One region of the Nonomuraea sp. NPDC050547 genome, then DNA from elsewhere that is predicted to be linked to it. Evidence: riboswitches for the same ligand, from Rfam matches in the RefSeq annotation. Region 1 holds a riboswitch; each other region holds the start of a gene.
The links. Region 1 has a riboswitch for cyclic di-AMP ahead of ACIBHY_RS30100 (hypothetical protein). Riboswitches for the same ligand answer to the same signal wherever they lie in the genome.

Region 2: linked by a shared signal. The riboswitch ahead of ACIBHY_RS01375 (C40 family peptidase) and the one ahead of ACIBHY_RS30100 (hypothetical protein) in region 1 are both predicted to bind cyclic di-AMP.
Region 3: linked by a shared signal. The riboswitch ahead of ACIBHY_RS05600 (CHAP domain-containing protein) and the one ahead of ACIBHY_RS30100 (hypothetical protein) in region 1 are both predicted to bind cyclic di-AMP.
Region 4: linked by a shared signal. The riboswitch ahead of ACIBHY_RS33740 (NlpC/P60 family protein) and the one ahead of ACIBHY_RS30100 (hypothetical protein) in region 1 are both predicted to bind cyclic di-AMP.

Annotation. Positions count from the first base shown of each region.
Region 1 is NZ_JBITGW010000013.1:10,074-13,496, forward strand. Features, by position in the region: gene ACIBHY_RS30090 (aldo/keto reductase) at 1-684, shown strand, start outside; gene ACIBHY_RS30095 (DUF5302 domain-containing protein) at 757-957, shown strand; cyclic di-AMP (ydaO/yuaA leader) riboswitch at 1,122-1,259, shown strand; gene ACIBHY_RS30100 (hypothetical protein) at 1,462-2,283, shown strand; gene ACIBHY_RS30105 (alpha/beta fold hydrolase) at 2,309-3,172, shown strand; gene ACIBHY_RS30110 (hypothetical protein) at 3,217-3,423, opposite strand, start outside.
Region 2 is NZ_JBITGW010000001.1:291,862-295,284, reverse strand. Features, by position in the region: gene ACIBHY_RS01385 (M48 family metallopeptidase) at 1-416, opposite strand, end outside; gene ACIBHY_RS01380 (hypothetical protein) at 413-1,105, opposite strand; gene ACIBHY_RS01375 (C40 family peptidase) at 1,175-1,651, opposite strand; cyclic di-AMP (ydaO/yuaA leader) riboswitch at 1,716-1,879, opposite strand; gene ACIBHY_RS01370 (class I SAM-dependent methyltransferase) at 2,133-2,765, opposite strand; gene ACIBHY_RS01365 (LysR family transcriptional regulator) at 2,837-3,423, shown strand, end outside.
Region 3 is NZ_JBITGW010000002.1:245,478-248,900, forward strand. Features, by position in the region: gene ACIBHY_RS05595 (oxidoreductase) at 1-463, opposite strand, end outside; gene ACIBHY_RS05600 (CHAP domain-containing protein) at 927-1,619, opposite strand; cyclic di-AMP (ydaO/yuaA leader) riboswitch at 1,633-1,769, opposite strand; gene ACIBHY_RS05605 (aldo/keto reductase) at 1,922-2,746, opposite strand; gene ACIBHY_RS05610 (hypothetical protein) at 2,831-3,423, shown strand, end outside.
Region 4 is NZ_JBITGW010000015.1:98,724-102,146, forward strand. Features, by position in the region: gene ACIBHY_RS33730 (cytochrome P450) at 1-441, opposite strand, end outside; gene ACIBHY_RS33735 (LuxR C-terminal-related transcriptional regulator) at 793-1,005, shown strand; gene ACIBHY_RS33740 (NlpC/P60 family protein) at 1,091-2,134, opposite strand; cyclic di-AMP (ydaO/yuaA leader) riboswitch at 2,140-2,287, opposite strand; gene ACIBHY_RS33745 (amino-acid N-acetyltransferase) at 2,625-3,194, shown strand; gene ACIBHY_RS33750 (RDD family protein) at 3,280-3,423, shown strand, end outside.

The DNA of each region.
Region 1 (3,423 bases):
GAGGCCGAGGTCGGGCACAACGAGCGCATCGTGGCCAAGGCGCTGGCGAGCTGGGGCGGCGACAAGGACGCGGTGCTGGTGGCCACCAAGGGCGGGCACACCCGGCCGCGCGGGCGCTGGGACGTGGACGGCCGGCCCGAGTACCTCAAGCGGGCCTGCGACCGCTCGCTCAAGGCGCTGGGCGTCGAGTCGATCGGGCTTTACCAGCATCACCGGCCCGACCCGGCGGTGCCGTACGAGGAGTCGATCGGCACGCTCGTGGACCTGCTCGACGCCGGGAAGATCCGGATGGCCGGGATCTCCAACGCGAACCCGGCCCAGATCAGGCAGGCCAACGAGATCCTCGGCGGGCGGCTGGTGAGCGTGCAGAACCAGTACTCGCCGAGCTTCCGCAGCAGCGAGCCGGAGGTGGACGTCTGTGAGGAGATCGGCGTGGCGTTCCTGCCGTGGGAGCCGCTGGGCGGCATGAACCACGTCGGCCGCCTCGGCCGCCGCCACGCCGCCTTCGGGGAGGTCGCGGCCGAGCGCGGGGTCTCCCCGCAGCGGGTCTGCCTGGCGTGGGAGCTGGCCAGGAGCCCGGTGGTGATCCCGATTCCCGGCTCAAGCCGCCCGGCGACGATCCTCGACTCGCTGGCCGCCGCCGACCTGGAGCTCACCGAGGAGGAGCTGGCCAGGCTGGGCTGACGCGGTGCCCGGTTTCGCGTCAGGTCGGCCGTCGTGCGAAGCTGTTGTGGTCCCCAACACCAGGAGGTCCTCATGGCGGAAACACCGGAGCCGGAAGTCAGCGAAACTCCCGAGGACGAGATGAAGCGCAAGTTCCGGGAGGCCCTGGAGCGTAAGCGCAATCAGCACTCCGACTCGGGTGCGGGTGGCAGGGGCACGGATCAGTCAAAGATCCACGGCGCACACGGCCCTGCTGCCAGCAAGCGTTCGTTCCGGCGCAAGAGCGGCGGCTGAGTCGGCGTTCTGAGGGGGTACGGCTTGGCCGTACCCCCCTTTTTCTTGACCTTCTTAGGTAGATCTTCGCCCGTTTCATGGCGATTGTTTTGCTTTTGCCGTCTTTGGCACTTACAGTCCTAAGCGTTACCAGCTGGCGACCCGACCCTTCACCAGGAAGAGGCGGCCGGCTGGCGCCGAATCCCGTACCCGCGGGAACCGGGGAACCAATGTTCCTTGGGGTGAATCCGACGTACGCGTCGGTAGGGCATCTCCACGCCCGAACCCGTCAGCTAACCCGGTAGGCGCGATGGAGAGGACTGATCTTTTCATGCACCACCGCGATGAACCCCCATTCCGCGTAGTTTCACCCGCCGCCTACTGAGCGGCCCCTTCCCCAGGCTTTCCCCCCGCGCTTTCGCGTAGCGTCCGTTCGGCTTTGTGCCCGGCTACGCCGCTTTGACGAGCGCATTTCCCCTGTCCCCGCACAAAGGACTTCTCTTCTTCATGTCTTCCCGCTTTGGCATGCGTTCTTTCACCATGCTCGCCTCCGTCGCCGTCATCGGCGCGGTCACCCTCAGCACCGGCGCAACCGCACACGCGGATGACTTCTCCGAGAAGAAGCCCCTTCTCAAGGGCTCCACCACCGCCTCCTACTACTGGGACGACGCCTCCGGCCGCAACGGCGACACCGGTCTTCCCGCCTCCGGCAAGCCCATGCAGAAGGGCCTGGCCGCCAGCCCGAGCTGGCCCCTCCTGACCGAGGGCTACGTCATCTACAAGGGCAAGAAGGAGCCGTTCTTCGTCGGCGACCGCGGCCCCGGGGTCCCGTCGAACAGGGGCATCATGCTCGACCTCGACGCCAAGACCTTCGCCTCGCTGACCGGCGGCAAGTTCAACTCCAGCTCGCTGAGCGTCGACGGCGTCGGCGGCCAGGGACACATCAAGATCGAATACGTCATCACCAAGTGGGGCCCCGGCGTGGGCAAGAAGAACCACCCCGTCGCCTTCTCCACCGGCGCCTGGTCCCGCAAGGACGCCCGGCCGGCCACGCCCCCGGTCGTGACCGCGGAGGAGAAGACCGAGAAGAAGGACGAGGAGAGGCCCGAGACCCCGGCCGCTCCCGCCCAGGTCGCCGAGAAGGCTCCCGCGCAGGCCCCTGAGAAGGCCCCTGTGAAGGCTTCAGCGCAGGACAAGGCGCCGCAGGCCGAGCTGGCCGCGGCGGTCACCACCCGCGAGACCGAGTCGAACGGCGTGGGCGGGCTCGCCCTCATCAGCGCTCTGGCCCTCCTGAGCGGCGGCATGTTCCTGGCCCGCGGCCGCATCCGCAAGGCGTTCGACCGCTGACCTCTTTACTCACGAGGAACAGAATGTGATTCTGTTCCTCATGGGTCAGCGCGCCGCCGTCAATGGCATCGAGATCGTCTACGACAGCTTCGGCTCGCCACAAGCACGGCCGCTGCTGCTCATCATGGGGCTCGGCGCCCAGCTCATCCACTGGGACGAGGAGTTCTGCGAGCTCCTCGCCGAGCAGGGCCACCACGTCGTCCGGTTCGACAACCGCGACGCCGGTGAATCCACGCATCTTCACGAGGCGGGCGTTCCGGAATTCGGATCGCCCGCTTCGCCGTACCTGCTGGCGGACATGGCGCGGGACGCGGCCGGGCTGATCGACGCGCTCGGCTGGCCCGCCGCGCACGTCGTCGGCGCGTCCATGGGCGGCATGGTCGCGCAGCAACTCGCACTCGACCATCCCGGGCGGGTGCGCACGCTGACCTCGATCATGTCCACGCCCGGACCGCAGGTCGCGCCGCCCACGCCGGAAGCCGGCGCGGCCCTGATGTCGCCCCCGCCGCCCGACCGCGCGGCCGCGATCGCGCTGGCCCAGCGGACCTGGGCGGTGATCGGCTCGCCCGGATACGACCTGGACACCGAGCGGATCGCCCTGCTGGCGGGGCTCGCCTATGACCGGGCGCACGACCCGGCGGGGACGGCCCGTCAATTGGCCGCCATTCTGGCCTCCGGTGACCGGACCGAAAGGCTGGCCCGGCTGGCCGTACCCACGCTTGTCCTGCACGGAGAGGACGACGCGCTCATTCCGGTCGCCGGCGGCCACGCAACCGCTGCGGCAATTCCGCGCTCAAGACTGGTCACGTTCCCCGGAATGGGGCACGATCTGCCCAAGCCACTCTGGTCGCGGTTCGTGGAAGAGATCACGAAACACACGGCCGGGTGACCCGCGTCGCGCGGCCGTTCCCCCACGGCGGCCGCGCGACGCCCTCAGACCTCCAGCTTCTCCTCCACGTTGCGCAGGTGGTGGCGGGCCATCGCCAGGTTGGCCCGGCCGCGGTCGAGCGCCAGGTAGAGGAACAGGCCCTTGCCGCCGCGCCCGGCCATCGGCCGGATGATGTGGTACTGGGTGCCGAGCGTGATGAGGATGTCCTCGATGGCGTCCTTGAGGCCGAGCGAGTCCATCGTGCGCATCTT
Region 2 (3,423 bases), on a different contig from region 1:
CCGAACTCGCGCAGCCGTACCTCGAACCACATGCCGAGCGGCCAGCGCACGACCTCGACCAGCACGGTGAGCAGCAGCACGCCCAGCACGACCCGCACCCACCACGGGCCCTTGAGCCGCCCGAGGACCTTCGCGCCGAGCGGCGTGGCGACCAGCAGCCCGGCGAACAGGATCGTGAGACCGAACGACAGGTACGACGGCACGCTGGTGGCCGCGTCGAACGCCTGCGACCTGGCGATCTCGGCGGCGGAGAAGTCGCGGGCCGGATCGGGGGCGACCCGGGGCGCTCCCGGCGGCAGCGCCCGCCAGGGCGTGGTGAACGCGGCGACCGCGACCACGACGGCGCCGAGCGCGACGGCGGCGATCCCGGCCTGCCGGTGTACCCGCGCGGGGGCCTTGTCCCGCTGATCGGTCACTCGAGTTCCTCCCGTAGATAGGCGCGCCATCCGGCGACGAGCTCGCCGGACGGCAGGGGCAGGGCCCGCTCCACGCCCAGCCGCCGCGCGTCGCGGTAGAGCCTCACCAGCCTGTCCTCGCCGAAGCGCGCGGCCAGGAAGCGACACGCCAGCCAGGCCTCCTGGTAGGACTGTGCCAGCCGCGCGGCCCCGGGCGCGAACGCGTCCGCCCCGGGCAGTTTCCCTGGCACCCGTCCGGCCCGTACCTCGGTGGCGAGTTCGGCCGCCGCCACGGGCACGGCCAGGCCCGCGTCCTTGTAGGCCACGTAGTCGGCGAACCCCTCGTACAGCCAGGCGGGCAGTCCGGCGGTGCCGGCGGCGACGTGGGTGAGCTCGTGGGCGAGGACGACGTCGCGTCCGGTGGGGGTGAGTTTGGCGTAGTTCTCCGGGATCACGATGACCCTGCCGTCGTGGGCGATCGCGGCCAGCCCCTCGACCGAGCCCACGCCGGCCGTCCGCGCCGCGTGTGCGGCGTCCTCGGCGAGTTCGACGCTGGGCCGTACCCGCTGGCCGAGGATCGCCGCGACGCGCACCGCCGCCCGCTCGGCGCGCCGCTGAAGGTCCGCTTCCGCATCGGGCGCCCGTTCGGGGGCGCAGCCCAGCGTGAGGACCAGGAGGGCCGCGAGCGCGGCGCGACGGCTCACGACCACGGCCCCGATGGTAGCCGGACGCGCGAAGGCCCCGTCCCGGGAGGGGACGGGGCCTTTCGGACCGGGCGACTACAGACCGGGCCGGACGGCTCCCGCGAAGGACGACTTGCGCCATCCGCTGAGCCGCTCGATGCGCACCCGCTTGCCGGAACTCGGCGAGTGGACCATCTTGCCGTTGCCGACGTACATGCCGACGTGGCCTCGACCGCGGAAGAACAGCAGGTCACCCGGCTGTAGAGACTTCCACGAGATCTTCTTCTTGATGCGCGCGTACTGGCTGTGCGTCACGCGGGGGATCTTGACTCCGGCCTTCTTCCAGGCGAACTGGACGAGACCGGAGCAGTCGAAGGCGCCGGGTCCCGTTCCGCCGTAGCGGTACGGGTCGCCGATCTGCGCCCTTGCCGCGGAGACGGCCTTGCGGGCCTTGCTCTTCTGCCGGGCAGTCGTCGACTGCGTCGCCGTCTTGGCCGAGGTGGTGGTCTTGGCCGTGGTACGCGCCTGGGCCGCCGGGGCATGGAGGGCGAACCCTCCGGCCGTCACGGTCATGGCGAGCGCCGCGCCACCGAGAACAAGACGGGGGTTGTGCGGGGAGGTAGACAGGATTTCTCCTTGGTTCTTCCACGAACGCCTACCGGGTTAGCTGACGGATTCGGGCCTGGAAGTCGCCCTACGGCACGCTGAACGCGCCGATTCACCCCTTGATCCCGGGGGAATGGGATCGGTGGTTCCCCGGCTCCGTGCCTCCTGGCTGCACGGACTCGGCAGGTCGCGGCCCCTGGTCGTACGGGGGCGACCGGCGGATCTCTATGGGTCCTCATCGAGCCCGGACGGGGCCGATGCCGGTTCGCGGCGCCATGGCTTGTTCGCCGCGACGCCAGAACGTACTCCCGGGTTCATGGCCCGGCAAAGTCCCGGCAAAGTTGTAAAGATCAGATAAAGGACCCTGTCAGGACGGGAACTCCTGCTGGACAGCGGGGTCCCGTTACTCAAATGTGACCCTCCTCACACTTGGAGCTCCAGGGGTGAGTCAGGTCCCATTCGCCCCTCCTGTCACACGCGTCACAGCGGTCAGCCGGAAGCCCGTCGGCGTGTGCCGTACCTCTTCGATCTCCTTCAGCCGCGCGGCGTGCTCGCCGCCGAGATAGCGGAACAGGTACGGCACGCGCCGCCTCCGCCGGATCTCGAACCGGGCGGCGATGGCGTCGAGCATGTCCTCCGCGGGCGAGTGATCGACGTGCGCCTCGCGCCAGCGGGTCATCGGGTCGCGCTCGGGCCCGTCGAAGCGGCCGAGCAGGGTTCCGGCGTCGTAGAACCAGGTGGCGGCGGCCTCGTCGGCCCAGTCCCAGGCGAACTCGTCCACCACGAGCAGCCCGCCCGGCCTCAGCAGCGCGGCCGCCCGGTCGAGTGCGGCCTCCAGCGGATGCATGTGGTGCAGCGACAGTGACAGCACGATGACGTCGAACGGGTCGTCCTCGTAGACGGTCAGGTCGGCGCGCTTGGCGGGCACGCCCGCCGCGAGCGCCGCGGCCGGGTCGAGGTCGATGGCGGTGACGTCGTGGCCGCTCGCGATCAGCGCACCGGCCAGCGCGCCGTCGCCGCAACCGGCGTCGAGAACGCGGGCGGGAGCCTCGGGCAGCGCGGAGAGAATCCAGGTATCCATGGGTCCGATCGTGCAGCGAGCGATCCATGCGCACCACTGCGGGTTCGGCATGAAAGACATAAGCTCCATGCATGCTTGACGTCTGGTCGCTGAAGGTGCTGTCAGAGGTGGGACGGCTCGGGTCGTTCTCGGCGGCCGCCGAGGCGCTGTCCATGACCCAGCCGGCCGTCTCCCGGCAGATCGCCGCGCTGGAGCGCCGGTCGGGGGTGCTGCTGTTCCACCGCCTGCCACGCGGCGTACGGCCCACCGGCGCCGGGCAGGCCGCCCTGGAGCAGGCCGCGCACGTGCTCGACGGGATCGCGCTGCTGGAGACCCGGCTGGCCGCGCACGCGTCGGGCGAGCACGGGCGGGTGCGCGTACAGGCGTTCCCGAGCGCCGTCACCGCGTTCGTGCCCGAGTGCTTTCGCGTCTTCGCCGCCCGTCACCCGGCGGTCGAGCTGTCCCTGACCGTCGGCGGCGGCGGCGCGTCCGCCGTCCTCGCGGGAGAGGCCGACCTCGCGCTGCTCACCTCGTGGGACCCCGAGCCCGCCGGCCTGGAACTGGTGCCGCTGCTCGACGACGAACTGCTGGTCGCGCTGCCGGAAGGCCACCCGCTGGCGGCCGGGGAGAGCGTGCGGCTGCGTGCGCTGGCCGGTCAGGCCTGGATCGACGGCAGCCA
Region 3 (3,423 bases), on a different contig from region 1:
CGATGCGGCCCGTCTTGTGCATGCCGCTGCTGACGGTCACCACGCGGGGGTCGGGACGCTCCAGCAGCCGTGGCAGCAGCAGGCCGGTGAGCGCGAAGTGCCCGAGGTGGTTGGTCCCGAACTGCATCTCGAACCCGTCCACGGTCTGCCGGTACGGCAGCGCCATCACGCCCGCGTTGTTGACCAGCACGTCGAGCCCGCCGGTGTACGCGGCGGCGAACGCTCGGACCGAGGCCAGATCGGCCAGGTCAAGTTGCCTGACCTCGATGGAGGCGTCGGGAGCCGCCTTCTTCATCAGCTGGGCGGCGGCCTCGCCCTTGGCGACGTCCCGGCAGGCCAGGACGGTGGTGGCCCCGCGCCTGGCCAGCTCACCCGCGGCGATCATCCCGACGCCGCTGTTGGCTCCCGTCACCACGGCCGCCAGGCCTGACAGGTCGCCGATGTCCGCTGCGGTCCATCCCATGACCCCTCCAAACGTGATCACCGTCACCCTAACCCGCCCACTCCCTCCCCGGTCATGAGACAACGCCGGGGTGGGACTTGAGGTCCCGGGGGAGCGTGGGCTGGGAGCCGGGTTGTATGGCCGGAGGTTCGCGGGATGGCGTGGCCGTGGGAGGGGCTGGCGGATCGGGGCGCGCACGGATGGAGTCGGCGCAGGTGAGGGGTGCGTGGGAGTGGGACGGGCCCACGGGGTGTGAGGGCGGGATGGGTGTGCGCGGGGCGGGGCGAGGGGGTGCGCGGGGCGGGGCGTGTCAGGGCGGGGTGGGTGTGCGCGGGGCGGGGCGGGGGTGGCGGCGGGTGAAGGGGTGCACGGGAGCAGCGGGGGAGTGTGGTGGTGGGGTCGGGAGGGTGCCGGACATGGGAACGGCGCGCCCGGGGGGAGGGGGCGCGCCGTTCCTGGGAGGGAGAGTGGGGGGAAGGGGAAGTTAAGCCGAGTAGTCGGGGTAGCCGTAGCCGACGACCTGGGAGGCGGGGCGGATGCGCTCCTCGACCTTGCCGTTGCCGGTGTTGCCCTCGACGGTGGTGATGGTGCCGTTGCCGTTGTCCTTGATGACGAACCCGACGTGGTTGATGGAGTCGAGGCTCTTGCTGCCGCTCCACGAGAAGAAGACGACGGCTCCGGGCTTCGCGCCGGTGCCCCATCGGTTGTTGTTCTTGAACCACTTGGCGTGGGTGACGGTGTAGGCGTCCCAGCCGACGGTGGTGCGGGCGCCGGTCTCTTCGCCGACCCAGCTGACGAACATGGCGCACCATGCGGCGTTCAGGTAGGCCTGGCGGTTGCCGCCGTCGCGCTTGACGGTCTCGGCGGCGCGGGGGGAGGACATGTACCACTTCTGGAACTTGGTGCCGCCGCCCCTGGAGTCCTCGCGGGTGCCGATCTGCTTCTTGGCCAGCGCGAGGACCTGGGCCGCCGTGGGCTTGGGCCGGTCGCTGCCGGCCTTCTTGCCGGGCTCGGCCTGGACGACGGTTTCCGGGACGCCCTTGGCGGCGGCGGACGCGGCGTGCGTCTCGGCCTGGGCGGGGTGTGTCGCGAACGCCGCGGTGGCGGCGATGGTCACGCCGAGAGCGGCGCGGGTGAGGTCGATCTTGGGGGCACGGGTAAGACGATGCTTCGCCATCGGGTGGGGTGACTCCTTGCTTCCATGCCGCTTACCGGGTTAGCTGACGGGTTCGGGCATGGAAGCTGCCCTACGGCGCGTGGCGCCGATTCACCCCAAAGGACCTGGGTCCCCGGTTCCGCGAGGGTGCGGATTCAGCGGTCACAGGCAAAGCCTGTGATGTGTGTGCGATGGTCTGGCAACGAACGGGTAGCCCGGACGTATGCCTTGGATGACCTGAAGGTAATACATGGGGCAAGGGGATTACAAACTCATAAATGACCATCCAAGGCTTGGTGCGGCCAAAAGGCCGCACCAGCCGGTCATCCCATCCAGTTAAAATTTGCCGGATCAGGTCCCAGACGGGTGCCGTTGTTGAGGGCTCCTATGGCAGCCATGTCCTCCGGGTCGAGCGTGAAGCCGAAGACCTGGATGTTCTCCCTGATCCGCGCCGGCGTGACCGACTTGGGGATCACCACGTTGCCGAGCTGGACGTGCCAGCGGAGCACGATCTGCGCGGGTGATTTGCCGTGTTTTCCGGCCAATGTGGCGAGGGCGGGGTCGTTCAGCAGGCCCTTGCCCTGGCCCAGCGGGCTCCACGCCTCGGTGAGGATTCCGTTGGCCTCGTGGAAGGCGCGCAGTTCGATCTGGGGGAAGTTCGGGTGCAGTTCGATCTGGTTGATCGAGGGGGTGATCTCGGCCTCGTCGATGAGCCTGGTGAGGTGCTCCACGCCGAAGTTCGATACGCCGATCGCGCGCGCCCGGCCGTTTCGGTAGATCTTTTCCAGGGACTTCCATGCCTGGAGGTATTTGTCCTGATCTGGAACCGGCCAGTGGATGAGATAGAGGTCGACGTAGTCGAGGCCCAGACGGGCCAGGCTCTCCTCGAAGGCCTCCTCGGCGCGGCCGTGGTCGGCGTTCCAGAGCTTGGTCGTGATGAACACCTTCTCCCGTGGCAGCCCCGACTCCCGGAAGGCGCGGCCCACCCCTTCCTCGTTGTAGTAGAGCCTGGCGGTGTCGATATGGCGGTATCCCGCCTGAAACGCGGTGGTGACCGCGCGTTCGGCCTCGTCGTCGGGCACCTGCCAGACGCCGAAGCCGAGCTGCGGGATCTGCACACCGTCGGTGTTGAGCAGCAGCGAGTTCATGCGACCCATTGTTCATATGGCGTTCCCTGCGGCTTAAGGCGACCGGGCTAGCTTGAACCCGTCGTGAAGAAGCAATGGGCTTGGGTGGAATCGCCGCTCCAGATGCTCTGCGCCGTCGAGGCCCACCACGCCGGGCTGCTCGGTGAGCGCACGGTCATCGTGCCGAGGGCGCGTCAGCGCGCACTCGTGGCCACGCGCCGCGAGCTGGCCGGGCTCGACCTGCCCGACGGGCTCGAGCTGGCCAGGCCGAGCGAGGAGATGCCGCGACCGGTCCAGGTGGTCGGTGACGCCTTCTCCGGGCGGGTGCAACTGCGCTGGCTGACCTCGCGGCCGGGCCGCATCGTCATCGTGGACGACGGGCTGGCCACGCTCCGGCTGCTTGAGCTGCTGGCCGCGGGGCCGTATCGGGCGCTGCTGAGGGCCAGGCACAAGGCGGGACTGCCGCGCAGGGTCCTCGGGACGGCGGCGGCGCTCAGGCTGGCCGCCTCCAGCACCGCGGTGTTCACCGCGCTGCCCGTCAAGGACGACCTCGCCGGCGCCGTGCGCGAGCGCGGCATCGACCTCATCTGCCACGACTTCGGCTGGCTGCGCGCGCAGCCCCTGCGCTCGCCCGGCCCGGCCGAGCGCACGGTCGTGCTCGGCACCTCGCTGGTCCGCAACGGGCTCGTGCACCGCGA
Region 4 (3,423 bases), on a different contig from region 1:
GCGGAAGTACGCGCGGAACTCCAGACCGGCCCGCTCGGTGGTGTCCGCCTGGCCGGAGGGCAGCATCGGGTCGAGGCTGCGGGCCAGCGTCTCGCTCCAGCCGCGGAAGCGCTCGTAGTCCTCGGGCGGCACGCCGAGCATCTCGGTGATCACCAGGACCGGCAGCGGATAGGCGAACTCGGCGACCAGGTCGGCCTCCTCGCCCATGGCGCCGAGCAGCTCCGCGGTGATCGCCTCGATTCTGGGGCGCAGCCGTTCGAGCATGCGGGGCGTGAACGCCCGGCTGACCAGAGCCCGCAGCCGCGTGTGGTCGGGCGGGTCGAGACGCAGGAAGGACACCTGCGGCCGGTCAGGGTCATCGGTGCCCGGCGGGACGTGTCCGTGGCCGAAGCGGGGGTCGCGCAGCATCGCCGAGACGTGCTCGTGTGATGTGGCTACCACCAAACCGCCGCGGGTATGAAATAAATCGCCACGCTCGCGAAGCTCCCGATACTTTCCGTACGGGTCACGCCGGAACCCGGGATCGAACGGATCGAATCCCAGCACGTCGGCGGGGGTCAGTGTCGGTGACCGAGGGGCGTTGTAAGGATCAGTGAGATCGCTCATCGTGCCCCGAAGTGTGACGACATATGGCGAGTAGTTCACATAGGTTTGATCATGTCAATACAGCTGGTCAAGCTGGGCAATTGTCGAGCTTGACGACCTTTCCTGAATGCGTTTACCGTCTGCGAGACGAGCGCGTTGCGCGGTCCGATACGTCTGCGAGTTCTGCTGTTGGGGGGAGGGCTCCCGATGGATGTGCTCACCGAGGGCGTTGAGCTGAGCCACGCCGATTTAGCCTTGCTCGCCGAGCTGGCCAAGGGAGTCACGGTCGATCGGGTAGGGCGCCGGCTGGAGATCAGCGGACGCACGGTACGCCGCCGTTTGCGAGGGATATGCGACAGGATCGGTGTGGCCACCGCCATCGAGGCGGTGGCCTGGGCGGCACGCCGCCAGCTGATCTAGCAGGGCTGAGACCCGACCCCGCCGGTTCGACCGGCGGGGTCGGTTTTGGCTGGCATGGGGTCCTGGTTCCGTCTCTTCGGCGGGGTCAGTTCGCGATGCGGACCGCGCCCGCCCACGGGCGACGGGAGATCGACGCCAGGCGCACGACGTCGCCGGTCTGCGGCGCGTGCACCATCATGCCGCCGCCGACGTAGATGCCGACGTGGTGCAGGTCGCTGTAGAAGAACACCAGGTCACCGGGGCGCAGCTCCTCGCGCGAGATGCGGGTGCCGGCCGTCCACTGGTCGCCGGTGTAATGCGGCAGCGAGATGCCGACCCGCTGGTAGGCCGCCATGACCAGGCCGGAGCAGTCGTAGGAGCTGGGACCCTCCGCGCCCCACACGTACGGCTTGAGCTGCTGGGTCAGCGCCCACCTGGCCGCCTCGGCCGCCTTGCCGGCGCCGGCGATCGGCAGGCTGACCCGCACCGCGCGGGTGCCCGGCCGCCCGGCCTCGCCGATGGCCCGCTGGAACAGGTCGCTCTCGACCTTCTTGACCAGCTTGCCGATCTTGTCGCGCCGCGCGTCCAGGTCCTCGACGATCTCGGTGACCTTGTCGATGCGGGTCTTCGCCTCGGACTGGGCCTTCTCGGCCAGTTCCCTGGCGCGGGTGACCTGGTTGACCTCCTCGCCCTGCTGCTGCTCCAGCGCGTAACTGGTCGCGGCGCGGTCGAGGAAGAGCTCGGGGTCGTCGGAGGCGGCGAAGGCGAGGGCGCGGCTGAAGCCGCCCATCATGTACTCGCTCTGCGCGAGCATGCCCGCCCGCTGGCGCTTGGTGGCGAGATCGGCCTCACTGGAGGCCAGCGTCTTCTTGGCGGCGTCGACGGCCTTCTGGGCGTCCCTGAGCTTCACGCGCTGGCCGTTGAACTGCTCGCTGAGCGTCTCGATCTCCGTGTGGAGCTTCTCGGCCTGCTCCGACAACTGCTTGAGCGACGGCTTCGGGTCGGCGGCTGCGGAACCGAGAGGCGTGACGGTGAACGTCACCGCGGCTACGGCTGCCGTCAGGACGACCAGCCGCTTCTTGATGCCTGGTTCGGGAGGGCGGGCATGCTTGCCCGCGGGCTTCCCTTCACGGTTACGCGTGCGCTTCACCAACCAGCTCCTCTCGTGGCCGCCTACCGGGTTAGCTGACGGGTTCGGGCCGGAGCAGCCCTACCGAGCCGTGGCTCGGATTCACCCCGGATGGCCTGCGGCCACTGGCGGGTCCCCGGCTCCCCAGGGGAGGGGATTAGGCGTGCCGCCGCGCGTAAGGACGCGGGTGACATCGACGCTGGACACTAGTGCACTCCAGGTTCGTGCTCAACCAGAACTGCCAAGTCTGTTGAGGTTTCACAACCGAAGTGTCACGGGGGGATCACGTGCTCCGCCGTACTGGAGCGACTTTATGTGCGCTTTGCGGGTGCATGGGACGTACGTGAGGTTCGGCGTCACCGGGGGAATCATTGCTCGTCACCGGCTATTCGCCTGGTGGTTGAGGGGGAGACGGCTGTTGTCGGGCATGCTCGTCCACTGGATGAGATGGTTGAGGAAGTAGGTGGGCAAATAGGGGGCAGCCGTAATTGCGTCTGTACTCTGAAGTGCCATGGAACAGGTCGCCGAACGGGCGGTACCCGACATCGAGGTCGTCGTGCGGCGAGCTCGCACGCCGGACGTCCGGACGATCAGGCGCCTGGTCGACACCTATGCCGGAGCCGGGCCGCGCCTGCTGGAAAAAGCCACGGTCACTCTTTACGAGGACGTCCAGGAGTTCTGGGTGGCTGAGCGTGGCGGGCAGGTCGTCGGATGCGGTGCCCTGCACGTGTTGTGGGAGGACCTCGCCGAGATTCGCACCGTGGCCGTCGACCCCGACGCCCGCGGTCTCGGGGTCGGGGGCCAAATCGTTACCGCTTTGATCGGAACGGCCCGCGAACTCGGGCTGGGGCGGGTGTTCTGCCTGACATTCGCGGTGGATTTCTTCGCCGCGCATGGGTTCCGCCCGATCCAGGGCACGCCGGTATCTCCCGAGGTCTATGCCGAGCTGCTCGCCTCCTATGACGAGGGCGTAGCCGAGTTCCTCGACTTGGAGCACGTCAAGCCCAACACCCTGGGCAACACCAGGATGCTGCTCCACCTGCCGTCGTTTGACTCGGACCTCGACCAAAGGGAAAGGTGATTGTAGATACCTATGTCGATACGTTGGGCAGCGAAGGCATGTGTCCTGACATGTGCCACATGCACACTCGAAGCGAGGTGACACGGTGAGCACCGGACAGCCGCCGTATCCACAGGACGACCCCGGCGACAACTCCGGGACTCCCGAATACGGACAGCACAACGCGGGCCACGCACAGGGCGAGCCCGACCCGGACGTGACCGTCGTGGGTTACCGCCAAGACGGCGAC